3 regions of the Rossellomorea sp. GCM10028870 genome follow, and region 1 is predicted to be linked to each of the others. Evidence: riboswitches for the same ligand, from Rfam matches in the RefSeq annotation. Region 1 holds a riboswitch; each other region holds the start of a gene.
What was found. Region 1 has a riboswitch for cobalamin ahead of ACFQWC_RS09070 (ribonucleoside-diphosphate reductase subunit alpha). Riboswitches for the same ligand answer to the same signal wherever they lie in the genome.
Positions count from the first base shown of each region.

Region 2: it holds a riboswitch for cobalamin, as region 1 does, so the genes downstream of both, ACFQWC_RS04895 (ABC transporter substrate-binding protein) here and ACFQWC_RS09070 (ribonucleoside-diphosphate reductase subunit alpha) in region 1, are expected to answer to the same signal.
Region 3: it holds a riboswitch for cobalamin, as region 1 does, so the genes downstream of both, metE (5-methyltetrahydropteroyltriglutamate--homocysteine S-methyltransferase) here and ACFQWC_RS09070 (ribonucleoside-diphosphate reductase subunit alpha) in region 1, are expected to answer to the same signal.

Region 1 covers NZ_JBHTGN010000001.1:1,764,110-1,768,755, reverse strand. Annotated here, with positions in the region: gene ACFQWC_RS09075 (SurA N-terminal domain-containing protein) at 1-686, opposite strand, end outside; cobalamin riboswitch at 1,355-1,535, shown strand; gene ACFQWC_RS09070 (ribonucleoside-diphosphate reductase subunit alpha) at 1,682-3,928, shown strand; gene ACFQWC_RS09065 (ribonucleotide-diphosphate reductase subunit beta) at 3,948-4,646, shown strand, end outside.
Region 2 covers NZ_JBHTGN010000001.1:931,470-936,115, reverse strand. Annotated here, with positions in the region: gene ACFQWC_RS04905 (adenosylcobinamide amidohydrolase) at 1-638, opposite strand, end outside; gene ACFQWC_RS04900 (FecCD family ABC transporter permease) at 635-1,693, opposite strand; gene ACFQWC_RS04895 (ABC transporter substrate-binding protein) at 1,656-2,618, opposite strand; cobalamin riboswitch at 2,755-2,956, opposite strand; gene msrA (peptide-methionine (S)-S-oxide reductase MsrA) at 3,257-3,796, shown strand; gene ACFQWC_RS04885 (hypothetical protein) at 3,877-4,029, shown strand; gene ACFQWC_RS04880 (phytoene desaturase family protein) at 4,086-4,646, opposite strand, start outside.
Region 3 covers NZ_JBHTGN010000006.1:175,173-179,818, forward strand. Annotated here, with positions in the region: gene metE (5-methyltetrahydropteroyltriglutamate--homocysteine S-methyltransferase) at 1-1,990, opposite strand, end outside; cobalamin riboswitch at 2,144-2,328, opposite strand; SAM riboswitch class I at 2,398-2,508, opposite strand; gene ACFQWC_RS21385 (hypothetical protein) at 2,606-2,803, opposite strand; gene thiC (phosphomethylpyrimidine synthase ThiC) at 2,781-4,538, opposite strand.

The DNA of each region.
Region 1 (4,646 bases):
TTGATCTGAGGTTTAACTTCTTCAAATTTTGGTGCATCCTTTGATTCACCCTGACCTTGCTGACTTGCGTACTGATCGTAAAACTTCTTCATTTCCTCTTCAGAGACTTCTTCTACTTTGATTTCTTTCTCAACGTAGTTTGTGTATTTGATGTTTTCAGCGATTTGAGTTTTTAACTCATCCATCGTGAATCCGGCTTTTTTCATTGCATCTTCAAACTTCTTTTCATCACCGTACTGCTTTTTAACTTCTTCCAGTTGTTTATTGATTTCATCTTCTGATGCCTTATATCCTTTTTCATCGGCTTGCTGCATAAGGAGTGTTTGTCCAACCAGACTATCAATAGTTTGTTCTTTTATCTTCTTTGCTGCCTCTTTACTTGTCGGGTCTTGACCCATTTGTTGATACTGCATTTGTGATTGAGTCAATACGTTGTTGAAATCTTCACCTTTAATTTTTTCATCGTTTACAATGGCAACGATCTTATCTTTTTCAACCTTTTGTTCATCCATTTTCTTCTGCATTTCTTCCATCTGCTTAGCTTGCTCCTCTTGAGCCTGTCCATCGCTTTTTTCTTCTGTCTTCGCTTTATCTTCAGCTTGTTTTTGGCTCTCCTCGTTCGAACCGCAAGCGGCTAGTCCAATCGTTAGTAATGCTAATAGTAAAGTCGTTAATAATTTTTTCATAATAGACTCCTTTCAGAACTAAGGTGTGATTTCGAAAAAAATCACTTAATGCGCATTTTAAATGAAAAAACCGTAAAAAGAAAGTATTTAAGCTGAAAAGTATTGATTGTAATAAGGTTGAAATACATTAAATTGCTTATATGGTCCCTCTTTCACTATTGTGTATGCGGTTACATTTGAACTGAAAGCTCCCGGGTAGAAATGAAATTGTAAGAGGATTTTCACATACATTAAAGCCGAACTAAAAAAAAGAGGCTGTTTAAATCGAGTTCATTCTCCATTTAAACAGCCAATAAAAAATATTGGGGACCAAAGAATACTGTCAAACAACCTTCTATTTGAATTATAGAGAGTGGGAACATTTTCTTCAACTAACATGTAGGAAGGTGTCGGCTGACTAGTGTCCATTTGAAGGTTGTATTCAATCTTCTCCTATTCTTTTCATGGAAAATAATAATTATAAGCATATTTCATAGGAAGGATTTATCCTTCCTTCTGTTCAACTTATTACAACTCTTGACTTTACGAGTGTAATAGAGTGATACTATTAAAAGATTTCAACTTCTAAACAAAGTGAATAGTTCCACTTGTAAATTCATTTTTAATCGTTTATGATGATACAGAACACAACATTTAGTGTTATGTTTGATGATTTTAACAATATATTGATTATAACCTGTGAATAGGGTGTCTGAATGGACTTAAAAGGGAATCCGGTGTGAATCCGGAGCTGTCCCCGCAACTGTAAGTGCTGACGAAATAAGGAACTGCCACTGTCTTATACGATGGGAAGGCCTTAGAGTAGGGTGAAGCATGAGTCAGGAGACCTGCCTTATTTATTCACGTGTTATCTTCTTCGGGAATTGGGAGGATAAAGCGAGGATTGTAATAGGCTTTAAGTCTATGTACATATCTCCGTATATATTAGGCCCATCCTTCTGAAGGATGGGCTTTTTTGAATCCTATCCACACTGTATAAATTGGGAGGAATATTTATGTCAATCGTATCACAAGAGCAGCGACTAATAGTGGAAGCAGAGGAGATTATAACAAGTCTCCACAGTCGTTTTCCACAGCTCCATTTTAAAGAATTCGATGAAAAGATTTTTATGTATGCTAACGGACAGTCTGTACTGAGTAAAGAAAAGCTTTATCATTTCATGATTCTCACTGCAGTTGAACGTATTTCTGCCCATGAACCCGATTGGACCTATGTGGCTGCAACACTTTATTTAAAAAACCTTTATCGTACAGTTGCTAATTCCAGGGGAATTGAAAAAGACAAGTTATACAGTTCCTTTAATAAATCAATTCACGAGTTGACTGATCGGAAATTATATACGTCAGCCCTGCTCGAATCTTATACAAAAGAAGATATAGACTTCCTGGCAACGATCATGGATTCATCTAAAGATCAATTGTTTACTTACATAGGGATCGTCACATTAACAGAGCGGTATTTAACAAAATCCCATGATGGAAAGATTCTTGAATTACCACAAGAGCGATTATTGATCATTGCCATGACTCTCTTTATGAACGAACCGCGTGATAAGCGGATGGCGCTCATTCAGGAAGCGTATTGGGCACTATCCAATTTGTATATGACGGTAGCCACCCCTACATTCGCCAATGCGGGGAAAAGTCATGGTCAGTTATCAAGTTGTTTTATTGATACGGTGGCAGATGATTTAAGGAGCATTTATGACAGCAATACAGATGTTTCCACATTAAGTAAAAACGGTGGAGGCCTGGGTATCTATTTAGGGAAAGTCCGAAGCAGAGGAAGTGATATTAAAGGCTTCAAGGGTGTAAGTTCAGGTGTTATTCCATGGATGAAGCAATTAAATAACACGGCCGTATCGGTTGATCAATTAGGCCAGCGTCAAGGAGCAATCGCTGTATATTTAGATGTATGGCATAAGGATATTTTTCCTTTTCTTGATACGCGATTAAATAATGGAGATGAAAGGCAGCGTACTCATGACCTCTTCACAGGTGTCAGCTTACCTGATTTATTTATGGAGCAAGTGGAGAAAAGAGGGGAATGGTATTTATTTGATCCTCATGAAGTGAAAATAGGCATGGGTTTTTCACTGGAAGATTACTATGACGAAAAGGATGGAGAAGGCTCGTTCAGGGATAAGTACTGGGAGTGTGTAGAAAACCCTGACCTTTCAAGGGAAGTGGTCCCAGCGATTGAAATTTTCAAGCGGATCATGATTTCCCAGCTTGAAACGGGAACACCCTATATGTTTTACCGAGATACAGTCAATCGGCTAAATGCCAATCAGCATAAGGGGATGATTTACTGCAGTAATTTATGTACGGAAATCGCCCAGAATATGAGTGCGACCATTATGGAAGAAGAGGTCATAAAGGACGGGAAAATCATTACCTATAAATCTCCGGGAGATTATGTCGTCTGTAATCTGGCATCTGTTTCTTTAGCTAAAACGGTAATGGATGATGAGCTGGAAAGAGTGGTGTCCATAGGAGTAAGATTACTGGATAATGTCATTGATATAAATAAACTTCCAGTCCTGCAAGCCCAACTGACAAACAGGCGCTATAGAGGGATTGGATTAGGAACCTTTGGGTGGCATCACCTTCTTGCTTTAAAAGGGTTGAAATGGGAGAGCGATGAAGCCGTTGATTATTGTGATTCCTTATACGAGGATGTTGCCTATTACACGATTAAAGCCAGTCATGAATTAGCAATAGAAAAAGGATCTTATCCATATTTCAGCGGTTCAGATTGGTCCACCGGAGAGTATTTTTCCAAAAAAGGATATTCAGGACCAAGGTGGAATGTACTCAGGGAGGAAGTTTCTACTAAAGGGATACGAAACGGATATTTAATGGCCGTCGCCCCTAATTCATCCACCTCGATCATAGCCGGATCCACAGCAAGTATAGATCCTTTGTTCAGATTAGAGTACTCAGAAGAAAAGAAAGATTATAAGATTCCTGTTACAGCCCCTGATTTATCACCTAAGACAACCTGGTATTACAAAACGGCCTATAACGTAGATCAGCACTGGAGTATTAAACAAAATGAGAAGAGACAGCGTCATATAGATCAGGGAATATCGTTTAACTTGTATGTGCGAAATGATATCAAGGCGATAGAGTTATTATCTCTTCATTTAGATGCATGGAAGTCAGGGTTGAAAACGACCTATTATGTGAGATCAACATCTGTTTCGAATTTTGAAGAATGTGAAAGCTGCCATAGCTAACCGGGAGGAAGATGATAACGTGAATGGATTGAAGAAGCGAATCTTAATAGATTCAGAGGCACCAAATAAATCAACAGGTATCGTAAATGGGAAAAGTTCGAATATATTGAACTGGGATGATGTCAGGTTCTCATGGGCATATCCGAAATATAAGAGAATGCTCGGGAATTTCTGGACACCTTTTGAAATCAATATGGCAAAGGATATTAAACAATTTCCGAATCTTTCATCGAGAGAGCAGGAGTCCTTTTTAAAAATCATCGGTTTACTGGCTCTACTTGATAGTGTGCAGACAGATTACGCCGGTAAAGTGGCAGACTATCTGACGGATTCCAGCTTAAATGCGCTGATGATCATTCTTGCACAGCAAGAGGTTGTACACAATCATTCCTATAGCTATGTATTATCGAGTATCGTGTCAAAAAAGAAACAGGATGAAGTGTTTGATTTCTGGAAGAACGATCCAATCTTAAAGAAGCGGAATGAATTTATTACGAATGGGTATAAGGGCTTCGTAGAATCTCCTACCATTGCGAATCTATTAAAATCGATCATTTATGATGTGATTCTAGAAGGTTTGTTCTTTTACTCCGGATTTGCCTTTTTCTATAATTTGGCCAGAAATCAAAAAATGGTGGCGACCTCTACGATGATTAATTACATCAATCGGGATGAACAGCTGCATGTTGGCTTATTTGAAAAAATATTTAAAGAAGTA
Region 2 (4,646 bases), 830 kb from region 1:
TCTAAGAGAAGTAAGCGATCACAGTATAAACTTGCTAAATTTAAATCATGAAAGATCGCGATTACCGTTAATTTTTCGTGTACCGTTTGATTCTTGATTAAATCCAATAGTGATTTCTGATACGATAGATCAAGATGATTAGTAGGTTCATCAAGCAACAGGACCTGTGGTTCCTGAGCCAGAGCCTGTGCTAGGAACACCCGCTGCCGTTCTCCCCCTGACAATTCATGAAGGTAGCGGTGCTGAAAGGACGTAATGCCCGTTTGGTTCATTACCCTCTCTACGATTTCAACATCACGTTCAGTCGTTCCTTTAAAAAAACCTTTCTGGTGAGCATATCTCCCAAGCATAACCGTTTCCCTCACTTCATAGGAGAAGGATTCTGTCGATATCTGAGGAAGTACCGCTAACTGTGTTGCTAAATCCCTTGAAGAAAAATGATGCAGTTTTTTTCCTTTTAACGTGATGGTTCCATCCATTAATGGAAGCAGACCCGTCATGGCTTTTAACAGCGTCGTCTTTCCACTGCCGTTAGGTCCAAGAATCCCAAAGAATTCTCCTTTATCTATATGAAAATTCATGTCTTCCACGATTTTTTTATCGTTGTATCCAACAGTCACCCCGTTTATATCAATCATGATGAAAGACCTCTTTTCTTTAGGAGAATATAAGCAAACATGGGGGCACCGATTAGGGATGTTATCACTCCGATTGGAAGTTCTGTGGGTGCAATGATGGTTCTCGAGATAAGATCCGCCAGAACGAGAAAGCCTCCGCCTACTATGATAGACAAAGGAAGTAAATGCTTATGATCATGCCCTACCATCCTCCGTAGAAAATGAGGGACCACAAGACCAACAAATCCGATCGTACCTGAAACGGCGACAGCCGCTCCTGTCAGGATACTTCCTGCAATTAAGATGAGCAGTTTTCTCTTTTGTACGGATATCCCGATATGATGGGCTTGTTCTTCACCAAAACTCATGCCATTCAGTTCCTTGCTATTAAAAAACAACAAAATCACTCCAATAAGGAAAAACGGGAATATAATCGCAATGTAATCCCACCCTCTCATGGATACACTTCCAAGAAGCCAACCAATGATTTGCCTTAATTCTTCTCCAGTTAGGGCGATCATTAAGGAAATAAAGGACCCTAAAAAAGAGCTGAAAATAATTCCTGTTAATATGATTGTTTCTACCTTCATTGTTCTTTCAACTTTTTGCGCAAACCATAATACGAGGAACACGGTAATAATCGAACAAAGAATACTGAGAAAAGGAAGCGTAAACTTACCAATGAACGGAATGCTCCAATTAAAAAACAATGTAATAACAGCTCCGACTGATGCTCCTGAAGACACACCCAATGTATACGGATCCGCCAGCGGGTTGCGCAAAAGTCCTTGAAAAGAAGCTCCTGCGATTGCTAAGGAGCTTCCAACCAAAAGTGCCAATAATACTCTGGGTAATCTAATTGAAAAGACAATGTTTGTAAACATCGGATCAATCTCTTCTGGTAAATGGTATCCTAACCATTTAGCTCCGACGATGTACAAAATGTCCTTCGGCGGCACCGGAATGGTTCCAATCGATATACCGGCAAGAAGAGCGAATAGTAAAAACGATACTGCCAATCCGTATGTTATCCATATTTTATTCTGTAAATAACTCCGGATAGATCGACTTTGCAATTTCCTCTACTCCTTCAACCAGTCTTGGGCCAGTACGTGTGACCAGGTCAGAATGTACGTCATGAACTTCCTCATTTTTCACAGCACTCACGTCTTTCCATCCTTCCCGGCCCATCACTTGTTCTTTAGGATTTTCGCTGTAGTAACCATATGTTGTAATGATGATGTCTGGATTTGATGCGATGACTGCTTCCTGGTTTACTTGGATCCATCCCTCTTGATCACTCATCACATTTTCGGCATTTACAAGTGATAGCATTTGATCGATGAATGTATTTTTACCTGTAGAATATATGTCAGGCGAAGGTGACACCTCTATATACACTTTTTTCTTTTCGGAGACACCACTGACTTTTTCCTTAATGGATTCTAGATCAGCTTTCATCTCCGAAATGATGGATTCAGCTTCATCTTTCTTGCCGACCAATGTGCCGATGTTTTCCATCGTGGTGTATACTTCCTCAAAGTTATGGGCATCACGTACGATATATACCTTTACCCCTGCACCTCGAAGCTGTTCTAACCCCTCTTCTGCCGAAACAGCAGTGGACTCATGAGCGAGAACCAAATCCGGATTCAGACTGATAATCTTCTCAACGTTAAATTCCATTCCACCTATTTTTTCTTTCTCCGCCGCTTCTTTTGGATAATTATCAAAATCTGAAACCCCCACAATTTCCTTATTCAACCCTAACTCGAATAAGATTTCTGTGTTGCTTGGAATCAATGAAACAATATGCTTAGGTTGCTCTTCCAGCGTAACTTTATTACTAAGAGCGTCGCTTACCGACAAAGGGAAATCAGATTGTCCCTTAGTGACTTCTCCATTACCTTTTCCCTTTTCTACATTTTCACCATCAGCACCGCATGCTGAGAGGATCCCTAAAGATAATAATAGTGCGAAAATGATTTTGAAGTGTTTCATGTTTTTTCCCCCTGTGAATTGAACTTATTGTCAGACAAAAAAACACCTCTAGTGGGACTAGAGATGTTGTGTAAGATGCAAAAATGGCTTCCATACCGTCAAACATGCACATTACACCTTTCTATCCGCGTAGATTTGGTGCGAAAGACATTAGGCAGGTCTCCTGGCTCATGGTCAATGTTTGCTGCACCTTCCCATACCTATTAGTACAGTGGCATTCATACAGCGCACTTCCATTTACAGTGGCGGGACCGCGTTGGAATTACACCAACTTCCCTATTATGAAGCTAAAAGTTTGCTACCGAAACTTCCGCTTCACCTAATCTCGTATCATATGTAATTGTTCCGTTCACATGAATTATACACAAGTTATCATCGTTAGTGAATTGATTTTTATGAATTTGTGGAAATTTGCAGAATGATTGAATCTACCTCTATAATGCATGTTGATGCCTGGGCTATAGAATAGGAAAAGAGCTTTGGCTTATGTGATTTATCAATTGCCCACTTATAGTAAACCATATAGGCAAAGAAGCTTTGATGCTAATTGATTGTCGCTTCCTCCCTTTCATGATAGAATCTTTTTCAAGCTATTGCTTTACTACTTTAGAGTGGCATATGTATAGGAGGTTTTCGCAATGAATGAAAAGAAAGAGTTCGCTACTTTTGCCGGGGGTTGTTTTTGGTGTATGGTAAAACCATTTGATGAACTACCGGGTATTATTGACGTCGTATCAGGTTATTCAGGGGGCCATCTTGAAAACCCTACCTATCAGGATATCAAAGCCGGTAACAGCGGACATTATGAAGCTGTTCAAATTACCTTCGACCCTGCTCTCTTTCCCTATGAAAGATTATTAGAACTATACTGGCCGCAAATTGATCCGACTGATGACGGAGGACAATTCCATGATCGCGGTGACCAGTATCGCACAGCTATTTTCTATCACAATGATCATCAAAAACAATTAGCAGAAAACTCGAAGAAAGAAATAGAAGAAAGTGGACGATTCAAAAATCCAATCGTCACAAAGATCCTACCTGCCTCAACCTTCTACCAGGCAGAAGAATATCATCAAAAGTTCTACAAAAAGAATCCCGATGAATATAAACAAGACCGGGCGAAATCCGGTCGTGACGAATTTATTGAGAGTCATTGGGATAACCCAAAAGCTTAAGGGCTTTAAAAAAATGTATCATTCCCCGAGAATGAAAAAAACTCCTTTCGCCAAACTAATTGGCAGAAAGGAGTTTTTATATGAAGAAAAATGATCACGTTAAAGAAGATAAAGAGCAAGTCGTTGGATATGAAGGGCCAGGGAAACTGGTGAACTTCTTTGATCCCTATCCAGCTGAAGACGAGGCGAAAGTGAATAATTCTGATACGGTGGATAATCATAGTTCTGAATGAAAATGAAAATATAAGGTGATGGTAATCATGCATCAAACCATCACCTTATATTTTTTTTATCCTATAAAACGGTTTACCTTCACTTGTTCATCTAAGATCAATTCCGCCGTAAGTTGTCCAGAAAGCGTGACCATTGGCACACCTCCACCCGGATGGGTTGAACCTCCAACAAAATACATATTAGAGAGCACTCTGCTCTTGTTCGGAATCTTGAAACCGCCGTTAAGCTTCCGGTCTGTGACAGTACCATAGATCGATCCACCATTCGCCCCATAAAGGGTTTGAATGTCGTTTGGAGTGAAGGTATATTCGTATTCTATATGATCCCTTAAATTGGTTACGCCCATTTTCTCAAGCTTATCCAGGACTTTGAGGCGATAAGATTCTTTGTATTGTGCCCAATCTTCCCCCTCTTTTAATGGAGGCACATGTGTTAACACAAACATGTTTTCTTTCCCTTCAGGAGCCTGTGTGGAATCCGATTTCGACGAGATGCCGATGTAAATCGTCGGATCGTCAGAAAGCTTTTGCTCATCGAAGATCTGTCTGAATTCTTTTTTTGGATCCTTACTGAAAAAGAAATTATGGTGAGCGAGGTGATCATATTTACGATCTAC
Region 3 (4,646 bases), on a different contig from region 1:
CCAGATCACTGATGGCATCTATAATATCTTCAAAATCCGAATAGCACATATGTGTGTGGACCTGGGTTTGCTTCTGTACAGATGAAGTGGCCAATCTGAAGGCATAAACGGCAGCCTTTAGATATTCCTCCCAATTTTCACTCTTTAAAGGCAGACCTTCCCTAAGTGCCGGCTCATCGACTTGTATCATGCGAATCCCATGGGCTTCTAATTCCTCTATCTCTTTTTGGAGAGAAAGTGCGATTTGATTCGATACTTCATATCGTGATATATCATTCCGAATAAATGACCAATTTAGAATCGTGATCGGGCCCGTTAACATCCCTTTAACCGGTTTATCGGTTAATGATTGGGTATATACGGTTTCTTTAACCGTCATCGGTTCTTTAAAATTCACATCACCGTAAATGAGTGGTGGCTTCACACATCTGGAACCGTATGATTGTACCCATCCAAACTTCGTAAATTGAAAACCTTCTAATTTCTCACCAAAGAATTCAACCATATCAGTCCGCTCGAATTCCCCATGTACAAACACATCAAGACCTATTTGTTCCTGAATTTCAATCCAGCGTTTTATTTCCGCATGAATATATTGTTGATACTCCCCATCAGAAAGTTCTCCCTTCCTCCATTTCAACCTTTGCCTTCTTACTTCCTGGGTTTGAGGAAAACTTCCTATGGTAGTGGTAGGTAGAAAAGGTAATGAAAAGTACTTCGCCTGTTCCAGTTTACGAATATGGAAAGGATCCTTTCTCCCTACATTATCGGGTTGCAATTCCTCAACCTCTTCCTGCACCTCCCTATTATTGCGCAGGGGTGATTCGTTTAAATTCTTAATCGCCGTTACACTTTGAGCAATCTCATCTTCTATTGTCTCGACTCCCTCACGAATCCCCTTCGTTAAAATTGTGATTTCATGTAATTTCTCATCAGCAAATGATAGAGCGTCAATGAGAGGTGTATCAATTGCTTCTTCATTCTGCAAGGTTACAGGTACATGAAGTAAACTGCATGATGGTTGTATGATCAAGCGATCACTCGGAACATACCCTGCAATGAACGATAGAAGCGAATGGGTATCAGCAAGATTACTTCTCCAAATATTCCTGCCATCAAGAATGCCGGCAGCCAGGAATTTATCTTTAGGAAAACCAAATCTTTTCAGCGCCGCCAAATTCTTACCACGATCATGCATAAAATCTATCCCTATGCCGTCCACTGGGAGTGCTAACACCCGCTGGTACCTTTCCAAACTATCATAATAGGTTTGGAGGATGATCTTTAACCCGGGGCAGGATTCTTTAAGTGTTTGATAGACTTCTTTAAATTGATCCATCTCTTCATCCCCGATGGATGTGCACAAGATCGGTTCATCCATTTGTACCCACTCTACACCCTCTTCCTGTAAATCACGCAATACTTCAGCATAAAGAGGGACAAATTGATCAACGATGGTTTTATAGTCCCCGTTATCATACCCTTTGGACAATTTCACAAATGTGAACGGACCTAAGATAACCGGTTTTCCTTCTATACCCAGTTTTTCTTTTGCCTCCCTAAAAAAATGGAGGGGACGATTTTCCACCAACCGGGGAACGATCCCATCAAGTTCAGGGACGAGATAGTGATAGTTGGTGTTAAACCATTTTGTCATTTCCAGTGCCACCGCGTCCTTTGATCCTCTGGCCATTTCAAAATACGTTTCAAGAGAGACCTTACCCCCACCATAATGAAACCTCTTAGGAACCAAGCCGAACATGACGGCTGTATCAAGCACATGATCATATGAGCTGAAATCTCCAACCGGAATCAAATCAATTCCCTGATCCAGTTGCTTCTTCAAATGGTTGACTCGTATTTCCTCCATTTGTTCTAAGAAGGAATCCTTTTCAATCTTCCCTGCCCAAAATTGTTCCAGCGTCTTTTTCCATTCACGCTTTTCACCGATTCTTGGATATCCTAAATTTGAACTGATCACCTTACTCATTCAATCCTCACTCCTTATACTTGATATGGTTGTCATCAACAAAAAAATCTCCCTTTCAAATGAAAGAGAGATTCATACGCATCACTAACTTGAGTTGAGACAATCTTGTATTCTCAACACGTATTCCTCACCCCTCTCTATATCCACGTAGAGCATAAGCGCATACAACAGGCAGGTCTCCTGACTTAGGTTCACAGCTTCTTATCCCTTCCCATTTCAACAGAAATAGTGGTTGAATGATAAGTCGCTCCCCATTACAGTGGCGGGACCGTGCCGGATTTTCACCGGTCTTCCCTTTTAGCTGAGCATGACTCAGCACCTATTGCATTTGTCTATTTAATTTTTCTTTCATAAAAACGAAAAGCCCTCTCTTGCGAAAGAGAGGGCTTCATGTTTATGAGAATCCTCTCTTATTTTCCAAAGCAAAGTGCTTTGCAGGAATTAGCACCTTTTCAACACATCGGTTGAATGGTTGCCGGGTTTCACAGGGCCAGTCCCTCCACCACTCTCAATAAGAGTTACAAATATATTCATTTACTATTCCGAAATTTGTAATAATCGTAGCACGGTACATATAAGCTGTCAAAAGAAATTTAATTCATACCTTACACGTTTCTAATAATAGGTACTTTCTACATAATGACATTTGATACAAGATCTTGTTACATCCGTTTCATAAAAGACATGTCTGCAGTTTTCCTGAATGCTCTTCACTTCTTTTTCGAGTTGGATGACTCTCTGATTGAGCTTTACGATCTCATTCTTCAATTTCAGTACATGACAAGAAGGTTTATCGATAGATGTTTGATCCATTTTCCACAAACTCCTTCGATTTTTCTTTCAATCCTTTTTCTATTTCCTTATGAGCATCATTCATGCTAGTCTCCTTCATTCCCCTTATGTCATGTGATATTCTCATTGAACAAAATTTCGGGCCACACATTGAACAAAAATGGGCCGTTTTTGCCCCTTCTGCAGGAAGTGTTTCATCATGATACTCCCTTGCACGCTCCGGGTCCAGGGATAAATTAAATTGGTCATTCCATCTAAATTCAAATCGAGCCTTAGAAACGGCATTATCTCTGACTTGTGCCCCTGGATGGCCTTTCGCCAAATCCGCTGCATGTGCTGCGATTTTATAAGCAATGACACCTTCTCTCACATCATCTTTATTCGGTAATCCCAGATGCTCTTTCGGTGTTACATAGCACAGCATGGCTGTCCCAAACCAACCGATCATGGTAGCCCCTATGGCGGAAGTAATGTGATCATACCCCGGTGCAATATCTGTCGTTAATGGCCCCAAGGTATAAAAAGGAGCTTCATGACAGATTTCCATTTGCTTATCCACATTCTCTTTAATCATATGCATCGGTACATGACCAGGGCCTTCAATCATGACTTGTACATCATGCTTCCAAGCAATTTTGGTTAGCTCGCCTAATGTTTCAAGCTCGGCAAACTGTGCTTCATCATTCGCATCAGCAATTGATCCGGGTCTTAAACCATCTCCTAAGGAAACGGAGATATCATAGGCTTTTAAAATCTTACATATATCTTCAAAATGGGAATAAAGAAAGTTCTCTTTATGATGGGCAAGACACCATTGTGCCATGATTGAACCTCCACGGGAAACAATGCCTGTTGTACGATCAGCCGTCAGATGAATATACCTCAATAAAACACCTGCATGAATGGTGAAATAGTCAACACCCTGCTCCGCCTGTTCGATCAATGTATCCCTGTACACACCCCATGTAAGATTCTCAGCAATTCCGTTTACTTTTTCTAGTGCTTGATAGATCGGTACCGTACCAACAGGGACAGGGGAGTTTCGAATGATCCACTCCCTTGTTGTATGAATGTTTTTACCTGTTGATAAGTCCATTATGGTATCGGCACCCCAACGAGTTGCCCACGTCATTTTCTCCACTTCTTCTTCAACGGAAGATGATACAGAAGAGTTTCCGATATTCGCGTTTATTTTCACATGAAAGTGACGACCGATGATCATCGGTTCACATTCAGGATGATTGATATTGGCAGGAATGATGGCCCTGCCCTTTGCTACTTCTTCTCTTACAAATGAAGGATCAACATTTTCCCGGATAGCGATGAACTCCATTTCCGGTGTAATGATTCCTTTTTTTGCATAGTGCATTTGAGTCACATTACGACCCATTTTTGCCCGTATTGGGGTACGTTTGATAGTAGTGAACGCCTCTACGTGTGCATAAGGATCGTCTCCTTTATAGCCGTTATCTTCCGGTTCGATTTCACGTCCCGGGTAAGCGGCGACATCCTGACGTTCCAGGATCCACTCTGTGCGAACGGAAGGTAACCCTTTATGAATATCGACTTGGTAACGCTCATCTGTATAAGGTCCGCTTGTATCGTATACACGAACCGGTTCATTCTCTTCAACGCCCAAGGAAACATTCGTCCTACTCAGTTCTATTTCTCTCATCGGTACATTTATGTCTGGTCTTGATCCTCCGACATATACTTTTTTACTGTTTTTAAATTGCGTTTTTAACTCGATCGCCACTTAACTTCTCCTCCTTTTGATTGGATCTTAGAAGTTACTGCGTCAGGCATCCCATTGTTCAACAAAAGGACATGAAGACACAAAAAAGGGTCCTGAATAATCAGAACC